4 linked regions of the Chelatococcus sp. HY11 genome follow. The protein of the gene in region 1 interacts with the protein of each later gene in a pairwise test. Links are inferred from orthologs where the notes say so. Each region holds a gene or a part of one and is shown in the gene's direction. Other genes may lie near its edges. The genes, in order: dnaE, KIO74_RS16770, dnaQ and dnaN.

Region 1 (5,957 bases):
GATCCGGGCTGTGGACATTCGGCCAGCCCATCGCATCGCGCTTCGCCGTGAGCGCCGCTGCCGCGGCGTTGCTCATCGGCGCCTCCGCCGCAACACCGGCTGCCGCGCAGAATGCGCCTCTTGAACTGCCCAAGCAGGGCCAATCCCTCAGTAAGCCGGGCAAGGCCAATCAGCAGCGCGCCGTCAAGCGGAAGCCCCAATCACCCGCGCGTGCCGAACGCCAACCGGTGCAGGAGTTTCGCCAGCCAAGCTACGAAGACCTGGCGCGACAGGGAACGGACGAAGGGGGCACCAGCATTCGCCCAAGCTTCCGTGGCGGCAGGCCCGCTCTGAACATGGGCTTTTGAGTGAGTTAGGTTACCGCATGACTGGGGCTTCCGAATTCGCATGTATTGTCTGGATGCGGCGACCCGGTCAGTGTTTCCCTAGTCTCGACGAGCGGCGGATGAAGGCCTGGCCGCTCTTTCGCGCGTCCTCAAAAAGGATCAGCCGCCAGCGATCGCCGGTCCTTCATTGAGCCGGCCTTATGTCCGGGATTATGGGATAAGGGGATCGACCGATGATGGAGGCCCCGGTGACAAGGGATGTGATGAGGATGGGTCTGTTGAAAAGCGCGCCCGTGAGGAGCCACCTCTTGCGCCATGTCTTTTCGCGCATGCCGACGAGCGTGATCCTCGCCGGATCGCTCCTCGTGTTCCCTGTTTCCGCGGCCATTCAGAGAGCCGTGGCGGCCAGCGCGGACGCCTTGACCGGTCAATGGCTGGCTGAGGACATCGGCGGCGGCGGCGTGGTCGACCGCATCCAGACGACTCTCGCTTTCGGTGGGGATGGCAAGGTCACCGGGTCCGGCGGCTGCAACCACTTCACCGGCAAGGCCGAGATCGGGGCTGACACCCTAAGTATCGGTCCATTGGCGTCCACCCGCATGGCTTGCCCGCCAGCCGTCATGGGGCAGGAGCAGAAGTTCTTCAACGCCCTGCAAGGCGTGAAAAGCTGGACAGTCGACGGCAACGGCAAGCTCTCCCTGCGTGACGCCGGGGGCAAGCAACTGGCGCTGCTGACACGGGTTCGTCAGGGGGCGGCGATCACCATCGAGGTTCCCTCAGTCACCGAGGTCCAGACCATCAGGGCCAGTTATGCCTGCGGTGGCCGGACCGTGGACGCCACCTATTTCAACGCCGGCGCCGTCTCGCTGGTGTCGCTGTCGATGCAGGGCGAGTTCGTGATCGCGGCCAATGTGCTTTCGGGCTCCGGGGCGAAATATGCCGGTGGGCGCTTCATCTGGTGGACGAAGGGCAATACGGCCGATCTCTATGATCTGACCAAGGGTGAGAATGCGTCGCCCGTCGCCTGCAAGGAGACGTGAGGGCGGACATGAGGGCAGGGCATCGCCCTGGCTGCGCGCACCCTCGGCTCCGCCGTCTGCTTCGCCCCTGGTGACAGGACATCCACCGGTAATCCTGCCTCGGGGGCTCGACCCCGGCGGTCCTCGCCTTATGCTTGGGACGGGGCTGGCATAAGTCTGGTCGGCATGAGTCCGGCCAGCATGTAATTGGTAGTGGGTTTCCGATGAGCGTTTCAGCGAACGAGATCTATCAGGACGTCGGCTTTGTGCATCTGCACGTCCATTCCTCGTTCTCGCTTCTCGAGGGCGCGCTGACCATCGCCGCCTTATCGAAGATGGCCATCGCCGACGGCATGCCGGCTCTCGCCCTGACAGATTCCAACAATCTCTTCGGCGCCCTGGAGTTCTCCGAGAAGCTCTCGGGAGCTGGAATCCAGCCCATCGCGGGCCTGCAGCTCACCGTCGAATTCGAACCGCCGGACCCCACCGTGCGCCAGACGGTGGTTCGCAGCCTGCCGCATATCGTGCTGCTTGCCACCAGCGAGGCCGGTTACGGCAATCTGATGCAACTCACCAGCCGCGCCTTCCTCGATTCCACGGCGGGGGAAGTGACGCATGTGCCTTTCGTGCGGTTGGCGGCGCATAGCGAGGGGTTGATCGCGCTGACGGGCGGACCGGGCGGTCCCCTCGACAGGGCGCTGCGCGATGGTCAGGTGGATCTCGCGTCGGAGCGTTTCGGGCGACTTCGAGAGGTCTTCGGCGATCGTCTCTATGTTGAGCTGCAGCGCCACGGTACTAACGAGGAGCGCTCGGTTGAGACGGAACTGCTGCGCCTCGCCTATCGCGATGGCGTTCCGCTCGTTGCCACCAACGAGCCCTATTTCGCGAAGGTTGGGGACTATGAAGCGCATGATGCGCTGCTCGCCATCGCCGATGGACGTCTTGTCACCGATGACAACCGCCGCCGGCTGACCAATGAGCACGACTTCAAGTCGCGCGCGGCGATGGTCAAGCTGTTCGAGGACCTGCCAGAGGCGCTGCAGTCCACGGTCGAGATCGCCATGCGTTGCGCCTACCGGCCACGCACGCGCAAGCCCATGCTGCCCCGCTTCAGCGGCGACGAGGCAGAGGAGGCGAGCGAGCTGCGCCGGCAGGCGGTGGCCGGCCTCGACGCGCGTCTTGCCTCCCATCCGCCGGCGCCCGGACTGACCGAGGCCGATTACCGCCAGCGTCTCGAATTCGAGCTGTCGATCATCGAGCGCATGCGCTTTCCCGGCTACTTCCTGATCGTCGCCGACTTCATCAAATGGGCCAAGGCCCATGACATCCCGGTGGGCCCGGGCCGTGGCTCGGGCGCGGGCTCGCTCGTCGCCTATTCGCTCACCATCACCGACCTTGATCCGCTGCGGTTCGGCCTCCTGTTCGAACGGTTCCTCAATCCGGATCGCGTGTCGATGCCGGACTTCGATATCGACTTCTGCCAGGACCGGCGCGAAGAAGTCATATCTTATGTGCAGCAGCGCTACGGCGAGGATCGCGTCGCGCAGATCATTACCTTCGGTACGCTGCAGGCGCGCGGGGTGATGCGCGACGTCGGCCGCGTGCTCGAGATGCCCTACGGCCAGGTCGACAAGCTGACCAAGCTCGTCCCGCAGAATCCGGCCAATCCCGTCACGCTCAAGAAGGCGATCGAGGACGAGCCCAAGCTCCAGAGCGCGGCGAAGGAGGAGCCGGTGGTTGGGCGCATGCTCGACATCGCCCAGAAGCTGGAGGGGCTGCACCGCCATGCCTCCACCCATGCCGCCGGCATCGTCATCGGCGACAGGCCGCTGGAAGAACTCGTGCCGCTCTATCGCGATCCGCGTTCAGGCATGCGCGTCAGCCAGCTCAACATGAAATGGGTGGAGCAGGCGGGGCTCGTCAAATTCGACTTCCTCGGGCTGAAGACGCTCACCGTGCTGCGCACGGCGGTCGATCTCATCAAGAAGAAGGGGCTCGACATCGATCTGTCGACCATCCCTCTCGATGACAAGAAAACTTATGAATATCTCGGGCGCGGCGAGACGGTGGGCGTGTTCCAGGTGGAAAGCGCCGGCATGCGCAAGGCGCTCGTCGAGATGCGCGCCGACCGGCTGGAGGACCTGATCGCCCTCGTGGCGCTCTACCGTCCCGGTCCGATGGCCAATATTCCTGTCTATTGCGCCCGCAAGCACGGGGATGGTGAACCGGAGGAGGAGTGGTACCTCCACGAGAAGCTCCAGCCGATCCTGAACGAGACCTTCGGCATCATCATCTACCAGGAACAGGTGATGCAGGTGGCGCAGTCGCTGTCGGGCTATTCGCTCGGCGAGGCCGACCTGTTGCGCCGCGCCATGGGCAAGAAGATCAAGGCCGAGATGGACGCGCAGCGCGAGCGATTCGTGGATGGCGCCATCGAGCGCGGCCTCACCAAGGCGCTGGCCGACGAGATCTTCGACCTGCTCGCCAAATTCGCCGACTACGGCTTCAACAAGAGCCATGCGGCTGCGTATGCGCTCGTGTCCTACCACACGGGCTATCTGAAGGCGAACCATCCGGTCGAGTTCATGGCCGCGTCCATGACGCTCGAACTCGACAACACCGACAAGCTGTCGGAGTTTCGGCGTGAGGCCGAGCGCCTTGGCATCAAGGTGGAGCCCCCTTCGATCAATCGCTCGGGCGTGGTGTTCGAGGTGCACTATGACGCCGACAAGCGCGGCTCGATCCGCTATGCCCTGGCCGCGCTCAAGGGTGTCGGTCGGCAGGCTGTCGAGGCGCTTGTTGCGGCCCGCGGCGATACGCCGTTCCGTGACCTCGGTGATTTTGCCCGCCGCTTCAACCCCAAGCTCGTCAACAAGCGCACGCTGGAAGCCCTGATTTCGGCCGGCGCCTTTGACGAGCTCGAGCCGGATCGTGCGCGCAGCTTCGCCGCCATCGACGCGATCACCGCGATCGCGGCGCGCACCGTGGCGGCGGAGGCTGACGGGCAGAACGATTTCTTCGGCGGGCCGACCTCCGCGCCGGAGCCCCTGCGCATTCCCACCTACGTGCCATGGCTGCCGGCCGAGCGCTTGCAGCGGGAATACGACGCGGCCGGTTTCTTTCTCACGGGCCATCCGCTCGATGAATATGGCGCTCTGCTTGAAAAGCTGCGTGTCCAACGCTGGTCGGATTTCGCCAAGGCGGTCCGCGGCGGGGTCAATATGGGGCGGCTCGCCGCCACTGTGCTGGACCGGACCGAGCGCCGCACGAAGAGCGGCTCGAAGATGGGCATCGTCAATCTGTCGGACCAGAGCGGGCATTTCGAGGCGATCATCTTTGCGGAAGGGCTGTCGCATTTCCGCGACCTGCTTGAGCCGGGCAAGGCCGTCATTCTCTTGGTCCAGGCCTCCGCCGAGGGCGAGGAGGTGAGGGCGCGCATCCAGTCGGTCGAGCCGCTCGATTCGGCGGTCTCCAAACATCACAAGAGCCTGCGGATCTTCCTGCGTGATGAGGCACCGCTCCCCATTGTCGCCGAACGGCTGCGCGACCGTGGGGATGGCGACATTTCGCTGGTGCTGATGCTGGAGGAGAAGCAGGAGGTCGAGGTGAAGCTCAAGGGGCGTTTTTCCACGACACCGCAGATGGCGAGCGCCATCCGGGCGATCCCCGGCGTCGTCCATGTGGAGATGCTGTAGCCTTCAGTGCAGTCGCCGCCCGCTGTCGTGTAGCCGGCCAAGGCCACGTGGTCGCGCGGATGAAAGTTTTGCCGAAATTTGCTGCGCGAGCTTGCGCGCGCGACGCATTGCACTTACCTAACGCCGGATTCAACAAGGTTTTGGAGCCGCTACGATATGGACATGTCTCTTGCCGCCGTCGTTCAGTCGATCATGCTGCGAGAAGTCCTGTCCCATGCCCGCTTCCATTACTCTGCTCAATCTGTCGTGCCATGCTCCTGATGGAGCGCCGCTTTTTTCCGATCTCAATTTAAGCTTCGGCCCCGAGCGTACCGGCATTGTCGGGCGTAACGGCACCGGCAAGACCACGCTGCTGCGGCTGATCGCGGGCGAGCTTCGCCCCTCGTCGGGCAGTATCCAAGCCTCGGGCGCCCTGGGCGTCATGCGTCAGGATGTGCAAGCGAGCGCCGACACGCTCGCGGACCTTTTTGATGCGAAAGCGGCCTTAGCAATACTCGACCGCGCGGAAAGAGGGCTGGCCGAGCCCGATGAACTGGCCGGCGCGGATTGGGATTTGCCCGCGAGGATCGACGCGGCTCTTTTGCGTTGTGGCCTTTTATTGGAGCCGCATGCGCGGCTCGCCGCGTTGTCTGGCGGGCAACGCACCCGCGCGGCCTTGGCCGCGTTGATTTTTGCCGAGCCGGACATCCTTCTGCTCGATGAGCCGACCAACAACCTGGACCGCGACGGACGCCGGGCTGTCCTGGATTTCATCTCCGGATGGCGAGGTGGTGCCGTCATTGTCAGTCATGATCGGGAGCTTCTCGATGCGATGGATGCGATCGTGGAGCTGACGACGCTCGGCGCCACACGATATGGCGGGAATTATCGTGCCTATCGCGCGCGGAAGACCACGGAGCTTGAGGGCGCTCACAACG
Region 2 (4,845 bases), 2.5 Mb from region 1 along the record:
GCGCGCGCACGCCCGCTTCGAAATGGTGCTTCACCGGCGTCATCTCGGTGACGAGGTCGGCGGCGGCGATGAGTTCTAGCTTGGCGTTGCGACCGGTGACGATCACGTGCAGGTCCGGGCGTCGCGCGCTCAGAGCCTCCACCACCTCGTTAAGCGGAAGATAGTCATAGCGCAGCGCGATGTTGAGCTCATCGAGGACCACAAGGCGAATGGCCGGATCGTCCATGAGTTCCCTGGCCTTCGCCCAGGCGCGGGTCGCGGCGGCGATATCGCGCTCTTTATCCTGCGTTTCCCAGGTGAAGCCCTCGCCCATGCTGTACCAGCGCACCTGGTCTCCGAAGGCCTCCAGCGCCTTGCGCTCGCCGGTCGACCAGGCGCCCTTGATGAACTGCACGACCCCGACCGGCCAGCCATGGCCCAGAGCCCGCAGCATCAATCCGAAGGCGGCCGTCGATTTGCCCTTGCCCTTGCCCGTATGGACGATGAGCAGGCCCTTCTCGATGGTCTTGGAGGCAACCTCCGCGTCCTGGGCGGCCTTGCGCTTGATCATCTTGTCGCGATGGCGCGCGTCGTCAGTGCTCAGGCTCATGATGTCCTCGGGATAACTTGCGGGCGGGATAACTTGCTGGCCGTTTGGATACCGGCGGCCCCGCACCGGATCTATTTCAGTTTCAGGGGAAGGCCGGCGGCGACCATCACCACTTCATCGGCGATGGCCGCGACGCGCTGGTTGATGAGGCCCGCCTGGTCGCGGAAAGCGCGGGCGAGCGCATTGTCCGGCACGATGCCGAGGCCGACCTCGTTGCTGACGATGACGAGGGGGCGGTCGTTGGCCTCCAGGCGCGTGACCAGCCGGTCGCATTCCCCGCTGACGTCGTATTCGGCCAGCATCACATTGGTGAGCCAGAGGGTCAGGCAGTCGATGAGCATCGGGACGCCCGGCGGCGCCTCGTCGAGCACCTCCACGATGTCTATGGGTTCCTCGCGGGTGATCCATCCGCCGCCGCGGCGGTCGCGGTGATGGGCGATGCGTTCGGCCATCTCCTTATCGCGCGGCTCACAGGTGGCGAGGTAAATCCACGGCTGCGGCAGTGATGTGATACGGGCTTCGGCCACGCGGCTCTTGCCAGAGCGGGCTCCGCCGAGGATCAGGGACAGGAAGGGGCGTGGTGCGCTGGCCTGGGACATGCCCATTGGTGTCACGACCCTCGGGGCAATGCAAGGCGTCGGGGGCGTTGCCCAAAAACGGGAACCGGCCCGGCAAGTCCGCAAGGCTGGGAGGGGGCACCGGAGAACGGTCCAGCCATACGGCCCTGCCGAGCCGATGACTCATCCTTCGGCTTCATCGCTTGTGAAGTCAAACAAACCCCAGCCCTGAGCGGCGGACCTGCACCGAAGCCCGGTCCAGGCTGTGCGCTGGCACACCCTGGTATGCGCTGATTGCAATATCCCGCGCGGCCTGTTGCAGGAGATCGACAACGGGGTGTCGCGCCACGCGCATGGCGCGATGAATGCCGTTTCGCCGGCCGGTCGGCGGTGCTAAGGCTGACGCATTGTAGAGGCGCTGCTCCATGAACCGCATTTTCTCCTCCCTGCCCACCACAGTCTTCGAATCCATGTCGCAGCTCGCCCGCGAAACGGGAGCGGTGAACCTCGGGCAGGGCTTTCCCGACGGCGCCGGCCCGGACGACGTTCGTGCCAAGGCGGCGGAAGCCGTGATCTCCGGCTGGAACCAGTATCCGCCGATGATGGGCCTGCCCGAACTCAGGCAGGCGGTCGCCCAGCACTACGCCGATCACCAGGGGCTCGATCTCGGGGCGGATGAGGTGATGGTGACATCAGGCGCCACGGAGGCGATCGCGGGTGCCCTGTTCGCGCTCATCGAGCCGGGTGACGAGGTCGTGCTCTTCGAGCCGATGTATGATGCCTATCTGCCGCTTGTGCGGCGTGCGGGTGGCGTGCCGCGCTTCGTCACCTTGCAGCCCCCGCATTGGCGCCTGACGGAGGAGGCGCTCGCCGCGGCTTTCTCCGACAAGACGAAGGTCGTTCTGTTCAACAATCCGCTCAATCCCTCCGCCGTCGTTTTCCCGGAGGAAGACCTCGCCTTGCTCGCTCGCTTCTGCGTCAAGCATGATGCGATCGCGGTGTGTGACGAGGTGTGGGAACATGTGGTGTTCGACGGGCGCTGTCATCGTCCGCTGATGGCGGAGCCCGGCATGCGCGAGCGCACCGTCAAGATCGGCTCGGCGGGCAAGATCTTTTCGCTGACCGGGTGGAAGGTGGGCTTTGCCTGTGCCGCGCCGGACATCCTCAAGGTGCTCGCCAAGGCGCACCAGTTCCTGACCTTTACCACGGCGCCGAACTTGCAGGCGGCCGTCGCCTATGGCCTCGGCAAGGCCGACGACTATTTCACCGGCATGCGGGCGGATTTCCAGCGCAGCCGCGATCGTTTCAGCCATGGCCTCAAGGAGCGCGGCTTCACCGTGCTGCCGAGCCACGGCACCTATTTTCTCAACGTGGACATCGCGCCGCTCGGTGAGAGGGATGACGTCGATTTCTGCAAGCGCCTCGTGACGGAACGCGGCGTGGCCGCGATCCCCGTTTCAGCCTTCTATGCCGAAGGGGCTGTGCGCACCGTGGCGCGCTTCTGCTTCGCCAAGACGGACGCGACTCTCGACCGCGCCCTCGCGCAGTTGGAAGGGCTTGTGCAGAGCCGTTGAACTGCCTCACATTGTCTGGCAACACTCCAGCAAGACGAAAACGCACTCCAGCTTGGGAACAGCCGGCATGATCCGTTCTCTGATGCTCCGCTCCTTGGTGTCGATCGCCGCGCTGGCCGCGGCCGGGGTCGCCTTGGCGCAGGACAAGACAGTCAACGTCTATAACTGGTCGGACTACATCGATCCTACCGTGCTCGAGGAGTTCACGAAGGAAACGGGGATCAAGGTCGTCTACGATACCTACGACAACAACGAGATCGTCGAGACGAAGCTGCTTGCCGGCAAATCCGGCTACGACATCGTCGTGCCGTCTGGACCGTTCCTGCAGCGCGAGATCAAGGCCAAGGTCTTCCAACCGCTCGACAAGGCGAAGATTCCCAATCTCGTCAACATGTGGCCGGACGTGGCCAAGAAGCTCACCGTCTTCGACCCCGGCAATGTCTATGCCGTCAATTACATGTGGGGCACCACGGGCATCGGCCTGAACGTCGACAAGGTGAAGGAGCGGCTTGGCGATGTGCCGCTGAATACCTGGGATCTCGTGCTGAAGCCTGAAGTCGCGGCGAAACTCAAGGATTGCGGCATCTATATGCTGGATTCGCCCGAGGACCTCTTCCCCGGCGTCCTGAACTATGTCGGCCTCAATCCCGATTCGAAGGACTCGAAGGATCTCAACAAGGCGACCGATGCGCTCATGAAAGTGCGTGGCAACATCCGCAAGTTCCATTCCTCCGAATATATCAACGCGCTCGCCAACGGCGACATCTGCGTGGCGGTCGGGTATTCCGGCGATATCGTGCAGGCCAAGACCCGCGCGGAAGAGGCCAAGAACGGCGTCAACATCGGCTATGTCATTCCGAAGGAAGGCGCGCTGATGTGGTTCGATTCCATGGCTATCCCGGCCGATGCCAAGAACGTCGCGGAGGCGCATGCCTTCATCGATTTCATGAACCGGCCCGAGATCGCGGCGCGCAACGCCAATGCCGTGCACTACGCCAGCGGCAACCTGGCCGCGAAGAAGGATGTCGATCCCGCGATCCTGAACGATCCGGGCATCTATCCGGATGAGCAGACCATGTCGCGCCTGTTCACGAACACCGCCTATAACGAGCAGGCCCAGCGCACCGCGACGCGCCTGTGGACCCGCATCAAAACGGGACGCTAAGGCCCGCGCCTTGCGGGATATGGCCTCTCGTAGGGCCTATGCAAGCGATACAGCCATTGGCTGGAAGAGAGCAGGCTCGCCCTTTGGGGGGCCTGCCAATCAAGGTTTCGCGCAGCGCGAGCGAATCAGGGCCTGGAAATCAGCGACCGATGCGTCCATTTGCGTCACATTCTCCTGGCGCTCACGCCCCGTCGTGCAACGGGTGAAAGTCTTGCTCGCCTCGCGCATGACATCGACATGCTTGCGATAGGCGCTGCATTTGGCGTCATCGCTCGCCTGCGCCACGGCTTCCAGATTGCGCAAGGCATTGCTCAGCGTTGATTCGAGAACGAAGAGATCACGCTTGCAAACGGCTGTGCCAGCCTGCGCCTGCGCCGTGCCGGGCGCGAGGCTCAAGCCCAGAACGATGCTCATGAAACCTGCGCTCAAGAATCGCGTGGCTTTCGCGCGGTTCAAGCCTGTCGTTCTGGAAGGCATGCGTCGCTGTCCTCGTCATCACTCCATACGGAGCCATGCATAGCCTGATCCTGACTTATTGCCACTAAAGCATTTGTGGGCGCAGTGGAAACCGGTTCGCGTGAAGGAATCGCTTAGACGCAGGACCCCCCCGGACATCCCCGGTCTTGCTGGGCATTCCCGGCGCATTCCTGTGCCGATACCTTGGTTCGGGCAGGCCTCGCGCTTGACCCCGCTCCGCCAAAGCGGGACAAGGACCAATCAAACAGGTCGGCCGAAGCGTCATGTCGCCCGGATTTCCGGAGATGCTTTGGCAGCGGAACCCTCGGCGCAACGCTCTCGTTTACAGGGACGATGACGGCAAAATTTCCTCACCCCGTACTGGTCGGCGATATCGGTGGCACCAATGCGCGCTTCGCGCTGGTAGAAGCCCCCGGCGGCGCCCTCGAAGCTTCCGTGCAGCTACATACGCATGACCATGCGAGCGCCCATGACGGTGTCGTC
Region 3 (4,607 bases), 2.2 Mb from region 1 along the record:
ACCGGCTCGCGATCGACCTTTCAGGGTTGTCGGTCAACGCCGTCGTCAATGATATCGTCTATGTTCCCCTCGAGACCGAGCTCTTGGCCCAGGCACGGACGCGCGGCATTCTCGGTGTAGATGGGCTTGGCATGCTTCTGCATCAGGCGGTTCCAGGTTTTGAGCGCTGGTTCGGGATATTGCCCCGCGTAACGCCGAGGCTGCGGGATCATATCGAGGCCGACGTTCTGCGGCACTATCCGGCGGCGTGAGCGGTATGACCTTTATCCTTGGCCTCACCGGCTCGATCGGCATGGGCAAGTCCACCACGGCCGCGATGTTCAGGGCACGGGGAATACCCGTACATGATTCCGACGAGGCGGTTCACCGCTTATATCGGGGTGCGGCGGCGCCCCTGGTCGAGGAGGCTTTTCCGGGCACCACGACCGACGGCGCGGTTGACCGGGCAAAGCTCGGTGCTCAAGTCATCGGCCATCCTGAGCGTATGGCCAGACTGGAAAAGATCATTCACCCGCTCGTCCGGGCGGACAGGGACGCCCTTCTGGAAGAGGCGCGGCGGTCTGGTGCGGCGCTGATGGTCTTCGATATTCCGCTTCTCTATGAGACGGGCGCGGAGAAGGACTGCGACGCGGTTCTGGTGGTGACCGCATCGCCCGAAATCCAGCGTGAGCGGGTTCTGGCGCGCCCGGGCATGACGCCGGAACGATTCGCGATGATTCACGTGAAACAACTTCCCGACGCCGAGAAACGGCGACGGGCGGATTTCATTGTGGACACCGGGCGCGGATTGGCGGAGGCGGAAGCTCAGATCGACGTGATCATTGCTAACATCATGGCGCGGACAAGCGAGCGACGGGACTGATTTGATGCGTGAAATCGTACTCGACACGGAAACGACCGGCCTTGATCATCTCACCGGGGACCGGATTGTCGAGATCGGCGCCGTCGAGCTCATCAACCATCTGCCAACGGGCCGTACTTTTCACAAATACATCAATCCGCAATATCCGGTCGCTCCGGCCGCCTTTGACGTGCACGGACTGTCCAACGAGTTTCTGTCCGACAAGCCACTGTTTCAGGACGTGGCCGCGGAGTTCGTCGCATTCATCGCAGACGCGCATCTCGTGATTCACAACGCGTCCTTCGACGTCGGTTTTCTGGATTCTGAACTCACCCGGCTGGGCTTCCCGCGCATCGAAGCGGCCAATGTCATCGACACACTGATGCTTGCGCGCCGCAAGCATCCTGGTGGGCAAAACAGCCTCGATGCGTTGTGTTCGCGTTATGGCATCGACAACTCGCGTCGCACGAAGCACGGCGCCCTGCTCGATTCTGAAATTCTGGCGGATGTTTATCTGGAGCTTATCGGCGGCCGGCAGACGGATCTGGGGCTCGCCGTCGCCGGTGCGGCACGTGCCGCCGTCACGATCGCCGAGGGAGCGTTAAGAGCCATGCAGCGGCCGGAGCCGCTTCCGTCGCGCCTCAGCGACGCCGAACGCGAGGCTCATCGCAACTTTGTGACTGGCTTGGGCGAGGCAGCGATCTGGACGCGCTATGGCGTGATCTCGGACGCTTGAGGAGAAGTGATTTTAATGCCCGGCGGGAGTATCGATCTTCTGACCTGGGCACCCCGCCCCGCCCTCGTTGGCGCGAGGCCAACCTCCCCCCAAGGGAGCGCCTTGGGGCCCCCAAGGGGGGAGGGATAACTTCCGGCGGCCCGGTGCGCTGCAAACGGGTTTGAGAGCCCGAGGCCGTTATCAGGCCTGCGCGGCCGGCTGCTGCGGCTGCACTTCCGAAAGCTTCTGGCGATAGAGCGCTGCGAAATCGATCGGGTCGATGAACAGGGGTGGAAAACCGCCGTTGCGCACGCTGTCCGCCACGATCTGCCGGGCAAACGGGAAAAGCAGGCGCGGGCATTCGATCATGACGGTCGGATGCAGGTGCTCCTGCGGGATGTTGCGCAGGCGGAACACGCCGCCATAGACGAGCTCAAAGACGAACAGAACGTCATTGCCGATGGTGGCCTTGCCCTCGAGGGTGAGGTCGACCTCGAAATCGGTTTCGGCGAGCTGGTTGGCGCCAACATTGACCTGGATCGAGATTTCCGGACCCTGCTGCTGCGGCGTCAGCGAGCGCGGGGCATTCGGGTTCTCGAAGGACAAGTCCTTGATATATTGCGCGAGCGCGTTCAGCGAGGGCGTGGTATCGGCCGGGGCGCCGGTGCCGTTGGTTGAGATGTCGCTCATGGAAAAACTTCTCCGGATATACGGATGATGGAAACTAAGGTTCCGGAAGGCATCCGCGCTCCCCGGACCGGGACTCGTCGACCGGCGACGGATCCCTGTCGGAACCGGGCCGTTCTGAATGGACCACCGAAGCCTTGCTGCATTCCCAGCTCCAGTCGCTGGGGGCTAGCATGGAAAGCTGGTCACCGACAAGGCACGATAATCCCAATCCCGCGCCCTTGTGAGGCACCCATCTCTTGTTTGCCGCAACGGTGGATGTTACGAGCGCAAGGCCCCATATCTATCAAGCGGTATCGGACAGGGATGGTCTTTGTGGCTATGAATCGAACCGTGGGACTTGACGCCGGGGTACGAGCACGAGACGACTGATAGCCATGCAAGACGGTTTCGACGTAACGACTATAGTCTTCCTCGCGCTCGCGGTGTTCGTGATCTGGCGCCTCCGCTCGGTGCTTGGCCAGCGGACGGGCAATGAGCGCCCCCCGCAGGATCCTTTCGCGCGCCGCGATCCGCCGATGAAGCCCGCGAACGGGAGTTCGAACGGTGACAATGTGGTGCGCCTGCCCGGCGCGGCCAATGACACCGGCTCGGGCGCCGAGGCAAACCCCAATCGCTGGAAAGGCATCGCGGAGGCAGGGACGCCGCTGGCGGCGGGCCTCGATGCCGTTGTCCGGGCTGAGCCGAGCTTCAATCCGCAGGAATTCCTCAGCGGCGCCAAGATGGCCTACGAGATGATCGTGATGGCTTTCGCCCAGGGCGACCGCAAGAGCCTCAAGGGCCTTCTCTCGAAGGAGGTTTTTGAAGGGTTCGATCGGGAAATCGGCGAACGCGAAAAGCGTGGCGAGAAGATCGAGACCACGTTTGTCTCGATCGACGGCGCCGACCTTCTCGCAGTGGACCTCAAGGGCAAGCTGGCGCAGGCAACGGTGCGCTTCACCTCGAAGCTCATCACGGCCACGCGGGATGCCGCGGGCACCGTCGTCGACGGCAGCGCTGAGACGGTCGTCACGGTCACGGATGTCTGGACCTTCGCGCGCACCCTGGGTGGCCGCGATCCGAACTGGCAGCTGGTCGCGACCGAAGCGGCGCAGTAACGGGTCCGGTGCCGTGCGGCGTGGCATCGGGTCCGAGCGGATCAGGATTGCGAGGCGTTCTCTCACCGCCCTCGCGGCGGCCGGGTTCCTGGCATGCGCGGGGTTGCTGCCTGCCTTTTCGGCGACGCCTCGGGAGGTGGCCGGCGCCCGCCTTGAGCCGGTGGCCTTTCACGATCTGGGTGGCTGGCGCGCGGACGATCACAGAGCCGCCTTCAAGACATTCCTGCGATCTTGCGAGGCGATCCGCAAGGGTACGGGCGAACAGCGATGGATCACCCCTTCGTCGCGGGGGCTGGTCGGCATCTGCCGGCGCGCGCTGAAGCACCCTCCGAAAACCCAGGCGGCAGCGCGCCGTTTCTTCGAACATAATTTCGCGGCTTTCCAGGTCGTGCCGTCGCAGGGCCACGGCTTCCTCACTGGCTATTTCGAGCCGGAGTATCGCGGGCGGCTGGCCCCCGACGCGATCTTCTCGGCGCCTCTTCTCGCCCGCCCCGACGACCTCGTCACCCTCGCCGACGGCGAGCGTCTGCCGGAGCCGCATGCCGCGCTCACGGCCGCGCGGCGAACGGCGTCGGGTCTCGAGCCATATCCGGACCGGGCGGCAATCGAGGATGGCGCGCTTGGCGCGAAGGCGCGGCCACTGGCGTATCTTGACCCAATCGACGCCTTTCTCGCCCATGTGCAAGGGTCGGTTCGGGTGCGAATCGATGATGGCAGCATCATCCGGCTCGCCTACGCCGCCCGCAATGGACAGCCCTATAGTTCGCTCGGTCGCATGGTCGCCCTCGAGACGGGGCTGCCACCTGCGGAGCTCAATACGCCCAAACTGGTCGCCTGGCTCAAGGCGAATCCGGATGCCGGCCGACGGCTGATGCGGCAGAACCGCTCCTATATTTTCTTCCGTGTCGCGGACGAGCTCGATCCCAGACGAGGACCGCTCGGCGGGTCATCCGTCCAGCTCGTACCCGGGCGCAGTCTCGCGATCGATCGCAACCTCTGGTCTTACGGCCTGCCGTTCTGGATCGACGCGGAGCTGCCGCGTCCGGATGAAAGCACGGCAAAGTTCCGTAAGTTGATGATCGCGCAGGATACGGGCTCGGCCATACTGGGGCCGGCGCGGGGCGACATCTTCTTTGGAAGCGGCCCCGCCGCCGGGGACAAGGCGGGGTTGATCCGCCATCCAGGCCGGTTTGTTGTTCTGCTGCCGCGCGAAACGACCCGGCGGCCCGGTGGAGCGGGGCGATGAGACGCCGGCGCGGCCGGACGC
Region 4 (4,781 bases), 2.1 Mb from region 1 along the record:
TGCGGTCGATGTATAAGGCGAACGAAGGGACGAAACTCGCCGGAGAACGTGGAAGCCCTGAAAAGGGCCCTTTGTCCGGGCAGGGTTTACGGCCTTCGGAGGCCTTATCGGCAACGGCTCGTGGCCCCGGTATCAGTCCGGGCGGCCTTGGTGATCCCCTCAAAGGAAGCGCCAAGGTCGCGAATGGTTTGGGATCGAGTATCTTGGGAAGTGGTGCGTTGGGAAGTGGTGCGTTGGGAATGGGTGGCATGGGAGCAGCGGTGGTGAGCACGAACGCCGTTGGCGATCAGCCGGTATTCGGTGAGCCATGGACACGTGTGCGGCGTCGGCTGCGTGTCGAGCTCGGGGAAGATGTTTTCACGAGCTGGTTCGGGCGTCTTGAGCTGGATGGAGTGACCGAGGGCGTCGCCCGGCTCACCGTTCCGACGCGCTTCCTCAAGAGCTGGATCGAGTCCCATTATGCAGACCGTGTCCTCAACCTGTTCCGCGCCGAATGCGCTGAGGTAACCCGTCTCGCCCTATCCGTTCGCGGCTCGGTGAACCGTGACGCGATCACCCCCGCGCGGCCGGCGGAGCCGCCGGCGCCACGACCGGCAGCCGTGCGGGAGGGATTTGCCGAGACGAGCATCGCGCCGCCTGTTTTCGAGAAGCCGGTTGCAGTGACCGCTACCCAGCGTGGCGAAAGCTCGGATCTCACGGGCAATCCTCTCGACAGCCGCCTGACGTTCGAGTCCTTCATTGTCGGCCGGTCCAACGCGCTTGCCCATGCTGCGGCCGAGCGGGTGGCGCGCGACGACGGCGCGACCCCGCTTTATAATCCGCTTTATCTCCATGCCGGCGTCGGCCTCGGCAAGACGCATTTGATCCAGGCGGTGGCCCACGAGGCCCAGCGCTGCGGGAAGCGGGTCATCTATCTCACAGCCGATCGCTTCATGTATGGCTTCGTCGCCGCCCTGAAGGCCCAGACCGCGCTTGCCTTCAAGGAAAAGCTGCGCGGCATCGACCTTCTCGTCATCGACGACGTGCAGTTCCTGCAGGGCAAATCCATCCAGCAGGAATTCGGCCACACCATCAATGCCCTGCTTGATGCCGGGCGACAGATCGTGGTGGCCGCGGATCGTCCTCCCGCTGACCTTGAGGCCCTCGACGAGCGTGTCTGCTCGCGCCTTGCCGGCGGGCTCGTGGTTGAGATGGCCTCGCTGGACGAGGAGCTGCGCAACCGCATCCTGATGGCCCGGATCGCGGCGGTGCAATCCGTCCATCCGGCGTTCTCGGTGCCGGCGCCGGTCGTTTCCTACGTGGCCCGCGTGATCACCACCAACGGCCGCGACCTCGACGGTGCCGTCAACCGGCTGCTCGCGCATTCCACCCTCTCGGGGTCGGAGATGTCGCTGGAGACAGCCGAGGCAGCCATCCGCGATCTCGTCCGCACCAAGGACCCCAAACGCGTCAAGATCGAGGACATCCAGAAGCTGGTCGCCAGCCGGTACAACGTCTCGCGCGCCGATATCCTGTCCGAGCGTAGGACGGCGGCGGTAGTCAAGCCGCGCCAGATCGCGATGTATCTGTCCAAGATTCTGACCCTGCGCTCCCTGCCGGAAATCGGCCGGCGCTTCGGCGGGCGCGACCACACCACCGTGCTGCATGCGGTGCGGAAGATCGAAAAGGCCGTCGGTGACGACAGCGCATTGAACGAAGAGGTCGAGCTCCTGAAGCGCATGCTGCAGGAGTAAGTCTCCCGGAATGCGGCCCATGCCCATGGGCCGCCGCCCGGAACCGTGGCTTGTTAACAAGTGCCCTTGCGAAAGCGCTGGCGAGACGGCATTGTGCCTGCCCACCCGTTGGGCGGGCCGGTTTCTTTCCAGCCTGTTCTGCACGGGACATTGCGTTAGAGAGAAACGGAACGTTCGATGAAGGTCACCGTCGAACGGGCGACACTTTTGAAGTCGCTCGGTCATGTCCATCGCGTCGTCGAGCGGCGCACAACGATTCCGATCCTGTCCAACGTCCTCCTGAAGGGCGTGGCCGGTCAGCTTAGCCTGAAGGCAACCGATCTCGACCTCGAGGTGACGGAAACCCTGGCCGCCGATGTCGAAGTCGAGGGCGCCACAACGGTCCCGGCCCACGTCATCTACGACATCGTGCGCAAGCTGCCCGACGGCGCGCAGGTCTCGCTGGAAACCACAGGCGACGGAACGCAGATGCTGATGCGCGCCGGACGCTCGCGTTTCAACCTGCAGGCCCTGCCTGAAAGCGATTTTCCCGATCTCGCGGCGGGCGACCTACCGCATCGGTTCAGTCTGCCCGGCATCGAATTGAAGCGCCTTATCGACAAGTCGCAGTTCGCGATCTCGACGGAAGAGACGCGCTACTATCTCAACGGCATCTTCATTCACACGATCGAGGCGGAACCCGGCGCGACCGTGCTGCGCGCTGTGGCGACCGATGGCCATCGCCTCGCACGCGTCGACGTGCCGGCGCCGGCCGGATCCGTCGGCATGCCCGGCGTCATCCTGCCGCGCAAGGCCGTCGCCGAGATCCAGAAGCTGCTCGATGGCCTGGAAGCGGAAATCACCGTCGAGCTGTCGCCAGCCAAGGTGCGGCTGACGATCGGCGCCGTGGTTCTGACGTCGAAGCTGATCGACGGGACTTTCCCGGACTATCAGCGGGTCATCCCGGCCAACAATGACAAGCAGCTCGTCGTGGATCGCGACGTGTTCAGCGCGGCGGTCGATCGTGTATCGACCATTTCATCTGAGCGCGGGCGCGCGGTGAAGCTCGCCCTCAGCGACGGCCGCATGGTTCTTTCGGTCACCAACCCGGACTCAGGCAGCGCGACCGAGGAGCTCGAAGTCGACTATGAGGCAGGAGGTCTCGATATCGGCTTCAACGCGCGCTATCTCCTCGATATCACGAGCCAGCTCGACGGCGACACGGCCCTGTTCAAACTGGCGGACGCCGGTTCGCCGACACTCGTGCAGGATCGCGAGGGGGCAGCGGCTCTCTATGTGCTGATGCCGATGCGGGTCTGACCGCAGGGGCATCGCGCGCAAGGATCGGAACGACCTTGCGTGGGGAACGGCAGCCTGACGGGTCGGGGCGTTTTTCTCAGCCAGATCAGACTGTCAGGCGGCGCGATACCCGCGGCGAAGCGATTGACACATGTGGCTTCTGGCCGGCGACATGTGGACTGAGCGAGGCGGCGGTTCTTGAACGCCGCCAGATGTAGCCAGGCAAACTGTGGGGACGCGACCATTCAGGAGCTCGCGACGGCTCCGCGCGTGAAGCGCCTCATACTTGCGGATTTCCGCAGCTATGCGGACCTCCATCTCGACGTCGGCGAAGCGCCACTGGTGGCGCTCGTCGGCGACAATGGCGCGGGCAAGACCAATCTCATCGAGGCGCTGTCGCTGTTCACGCCCGGGCGTGGGTTACGCAGGGCTGACTTCAGCGAGCTCGCACGCCTTGGCGGACGCGGCGGCTTTGCGGTGTCCGCCACGCTGGCATCAGCTTTTGACGAGATTCGTCTGGGTATCGGCAGTGAACCAACGGCTGACGGCGGCGCGGGCCGCAAATGCCGGGTCGATGGCACGGCGGTGGCGTCCGCTTCAGCCTTCGCGGAGTATGTGCGAGTCGTCTGGCTGACACCGGCTCTCGACGGGCTCTTTTCCGGGGCCGCGGGTGATCGCCGCCGTTTCCTCGATCGCCTCGTTCTGGCCGTCGACGCAGGCCACGGTACACGCGTCAACGCCTTCGAGAAGGCGATGCGCGGCCGCAACCGGCTGCTCGCGGAGGATGCTCCCCACCGGGCGTGGCTCGATGCGGTGGAGCGGGAGGTGGCTGAACTCGGCGTCGCCGTTGCCGCCGCGCGCGCGGAAACGGTGGCGCGGCTCGCCGCGCTGATCGAAGCGACCCGCGATGACGCCTCTCCCTTTCCCTCGGCCGAACTGCGACTGGAAGGCGAAATCGAGGCGATGGTCAACACGACCGCCGCCGTCGAGGTCGAGGATCACTATCGCCGCCTGCTGCGTGACGGCCGGGCGCGCGACAAGGCCGCCGGCCGCACGCTGGCAGGCCCGCAGACCAGCGAACTCGTGGTGCACCATCGCGCGAAGGCGATGCCCGCCGGCCAATGCTCGACCGGCGAGCAGAAGGCGCTGCTGATCGGGCTCGTGCTCGCCCATGCCCGCCTCGTCGCGACCATGAGCGGGATCGCGCCGCTGGTGCTCATGGATGAGGTCGCAGCCCATCTCGATCCACGCCGACGCGCCGCGCTCTACCGGGAATTGGGCGCGCTGGGGTCCCAAGTCTGGATGACTGGCGCCGACCCCGCGCTGTTCGCCGACCTGCCGGACGGCTCAGTACGTTTCCTGGTGGCTTCCGGCGTGGTAACACGTTACGCCGCAACAGAAATTTGACTTTCCGCCCAGCAGCCGCACCTGCGAATCACGCCTTCGCGCCGCGTATCATTTCTGCTATGAGCAGCATCAACGTTTTTGGCTTTCTATGCCCCGATATCGTGAGACGCTGAGACAATGTCCGGCCTTGACCTGATCAGCCTTGCCGTTTTCGCCAGCGTGCTCGCCGCCGCGGGCGCTTCGCCGGGACCGGCGGTCGCGGCGATTCTCGCGCGGGTGCTGGCGCGCGGGGCGACGGGCGTCGCTCCCTTCCTTGCCGGCCTTATTGTCGGAGATGTAGTCTGGCTGGCGGCCGCGGTGCTCGGACTCGCCGTCGTGGCTCAGACATTCCACGAACTCTTCCTCGTCATCCGTTATCTCGGC

The links.
Region 2: the proteins of dnaE (region 1) and KIO74_RS16770 interact in binary tests that used the Escherichia coli proteins (3 or more experiments, as listed by UniProt). The link is inferred for Chelatococcus sp. HY11 from one-to-one orthologs.
Region 3: the proteins of dnaE (region 1) and dnaQ interact in binary tests that used the Escherichia coli proteins (3 or more experiments, as listed by UniProt). The link is inferred for Chelatococcus sp. HY11 from one-to-one orthologs.
Region 4: the proteins of dnaE (region 1) and dnaN interact in binary tests that used the Escherichia coli proteins (3 or more experiments, as listed by UniProt). The link is inferred for Chelatococcus sp. HY11 from one-to-one orthologs.

The regions. Positions count from the first base shown.
Region 1 is NZ_JAHBRX010000001.1:1,148,617-1,154,573, reverse strand. What follows is about bases 1,170-5,240. They hold dnaE (DNA polymerase III subunit alpha), read left to right. Parts: upstream 1,170-1,569; coding sequence 1,570-5,040; downstream 5,041-5,240. Other genes in these bases: KIO74_RS31595 (META domain-containing protein), read left to right, coding at 1,170-1,366. Also shown: KIO74_RS05445 (hypothetical protein), read left to right, coding at 1-347; more of KIO74_RS31595, read left to right, coding at 605-1,169; KIO74_RS05430 (ABC-F family ATP-binding cassette domain-containing protein), read left to right, coding at 5,255-5,957. UniProt on the Escherichia coli protein: DNA polymerase III is a complex, multichain enzyme responsible for most of the replicative synthesis in bacteria. This DNA polymerase also exhibits 3' to 5' exonuclease activity. The alpha chain is the DNA polymerase catalytic subunit.
Region 2 is NZ_JAHBRX010000001.1:3,677,219-3,682,063, forward strand. The notes cover bases 687-3,645. They hold KIO74_RS16770 (aminotransferase), read left to right. Parts: upstream 687-1,571; coding sequence 1,572-2,720; downstream 2,721-3,645. Other genes in these bases: cobU (bifunctional adenosylcobinamide kinase/adenosylcobinamide-phosphate guanylyltransferase), read right to left, coding at 687-1,188; KIO74_RS16765 (hypothetical protein), read right to left, coding at 1,358-1,582; KIO74_RS16775 (polyamine ABC transporter substrate-binding protein), read left to right, coding at 2,788-3,645. Outside these bases: cobO (cob(I)yrinic acid a,c-diamide adenosyltransferase), read right to left, coding at 1-589; more of cobU, read right to left, coding at 661-686; more of KIO74_RS16775, read left to right, coding at 3,646-3,885; KIO74_RS16780 (hypothetical protein), read right to left, coding at 3,985-4,299; KIO74_RS16785 (glucokinase), read left to right, coding at 4,696-4,845. UniProt on the Escherichia coli protein: Shows aminotransferase activity with methionine and histidine as substrates, and to a lesser extent also with phenylalanine.
Region 3 is NZ_JAHBRX010000001.1:3,393,529-3,398,135, reverse strand. What follows is about bases 1-2,721. They hold dnaQ (DNA polymerase III subunit epsilon), read left to right. Parts: upstream 1-866; coding sequence 867-1,577; downstream 1,578-2,721. Other genes in these bases: KIO74_RS15465 (Tim44/TimA family putative adaptor protein), read left to right, coding at 2,621-2,721; secB (protein-export chaperone SecB), read right to left, coding at 1,758-2,246; coaE (dephospho-CoA kinase), read left to right, coding at 257-862; KIO74_RS15485 (shikimate dehydrogenase), read left to right, coding at 1-251. In the rest of the region: more of KIO74_RS15465, read left to right, coding at 2,722-3,340; mltA (murein transglycosylase A), read left to right, coding at 3,354-4,586; KIO74_RS15455 (Smr/MutS family protein), read left to right, coding at 4,583-4,607. UniProt on the Escherichia coli protein: DNA polymerase III is a complex, multichain enzyme responsible for most of the replicative synthesis in bacteria. The epsilon subunit contain the editing function and is a proofreading 3'-5' exonuclease.
Region 4 is NZ_JAHBRX010000001.1:3,250,130-3,254,910, forward strand. The notes cover bases 1,077-3,971. They hold dnaN (DNA polymerase III subunit beta), read left to right. Parts: upstream 1,077-1,910; coding sequence 1,911-3,032; downstream 3,033-3,971. Other genes in these bases: dnaA (chromosomal replication initiator protein DnaA), read left to right, coding at 1,077-1,733; recF (DNA replication/repair protein RecF), read left to right, coding at 3,255-3,971. In the rest of the region: more of dnaA, read left to right, coding at 249-1,076; more of recF, read left to right, coding at 3,972-4,418; KIO74_RS14860 (LysE family translocator), read left to right, coding at 4,536-4,781. UniProt on the Escherichia coli protein: Confers DNA tethering and processivity to DNA polymerases and other proteins. Acts as a clamp, forming a ring around DNA (a reaction catalyzed by the clamp-loading complex) which diffuses in an ATP-independent manner freely and bidirectionally along dsDNA.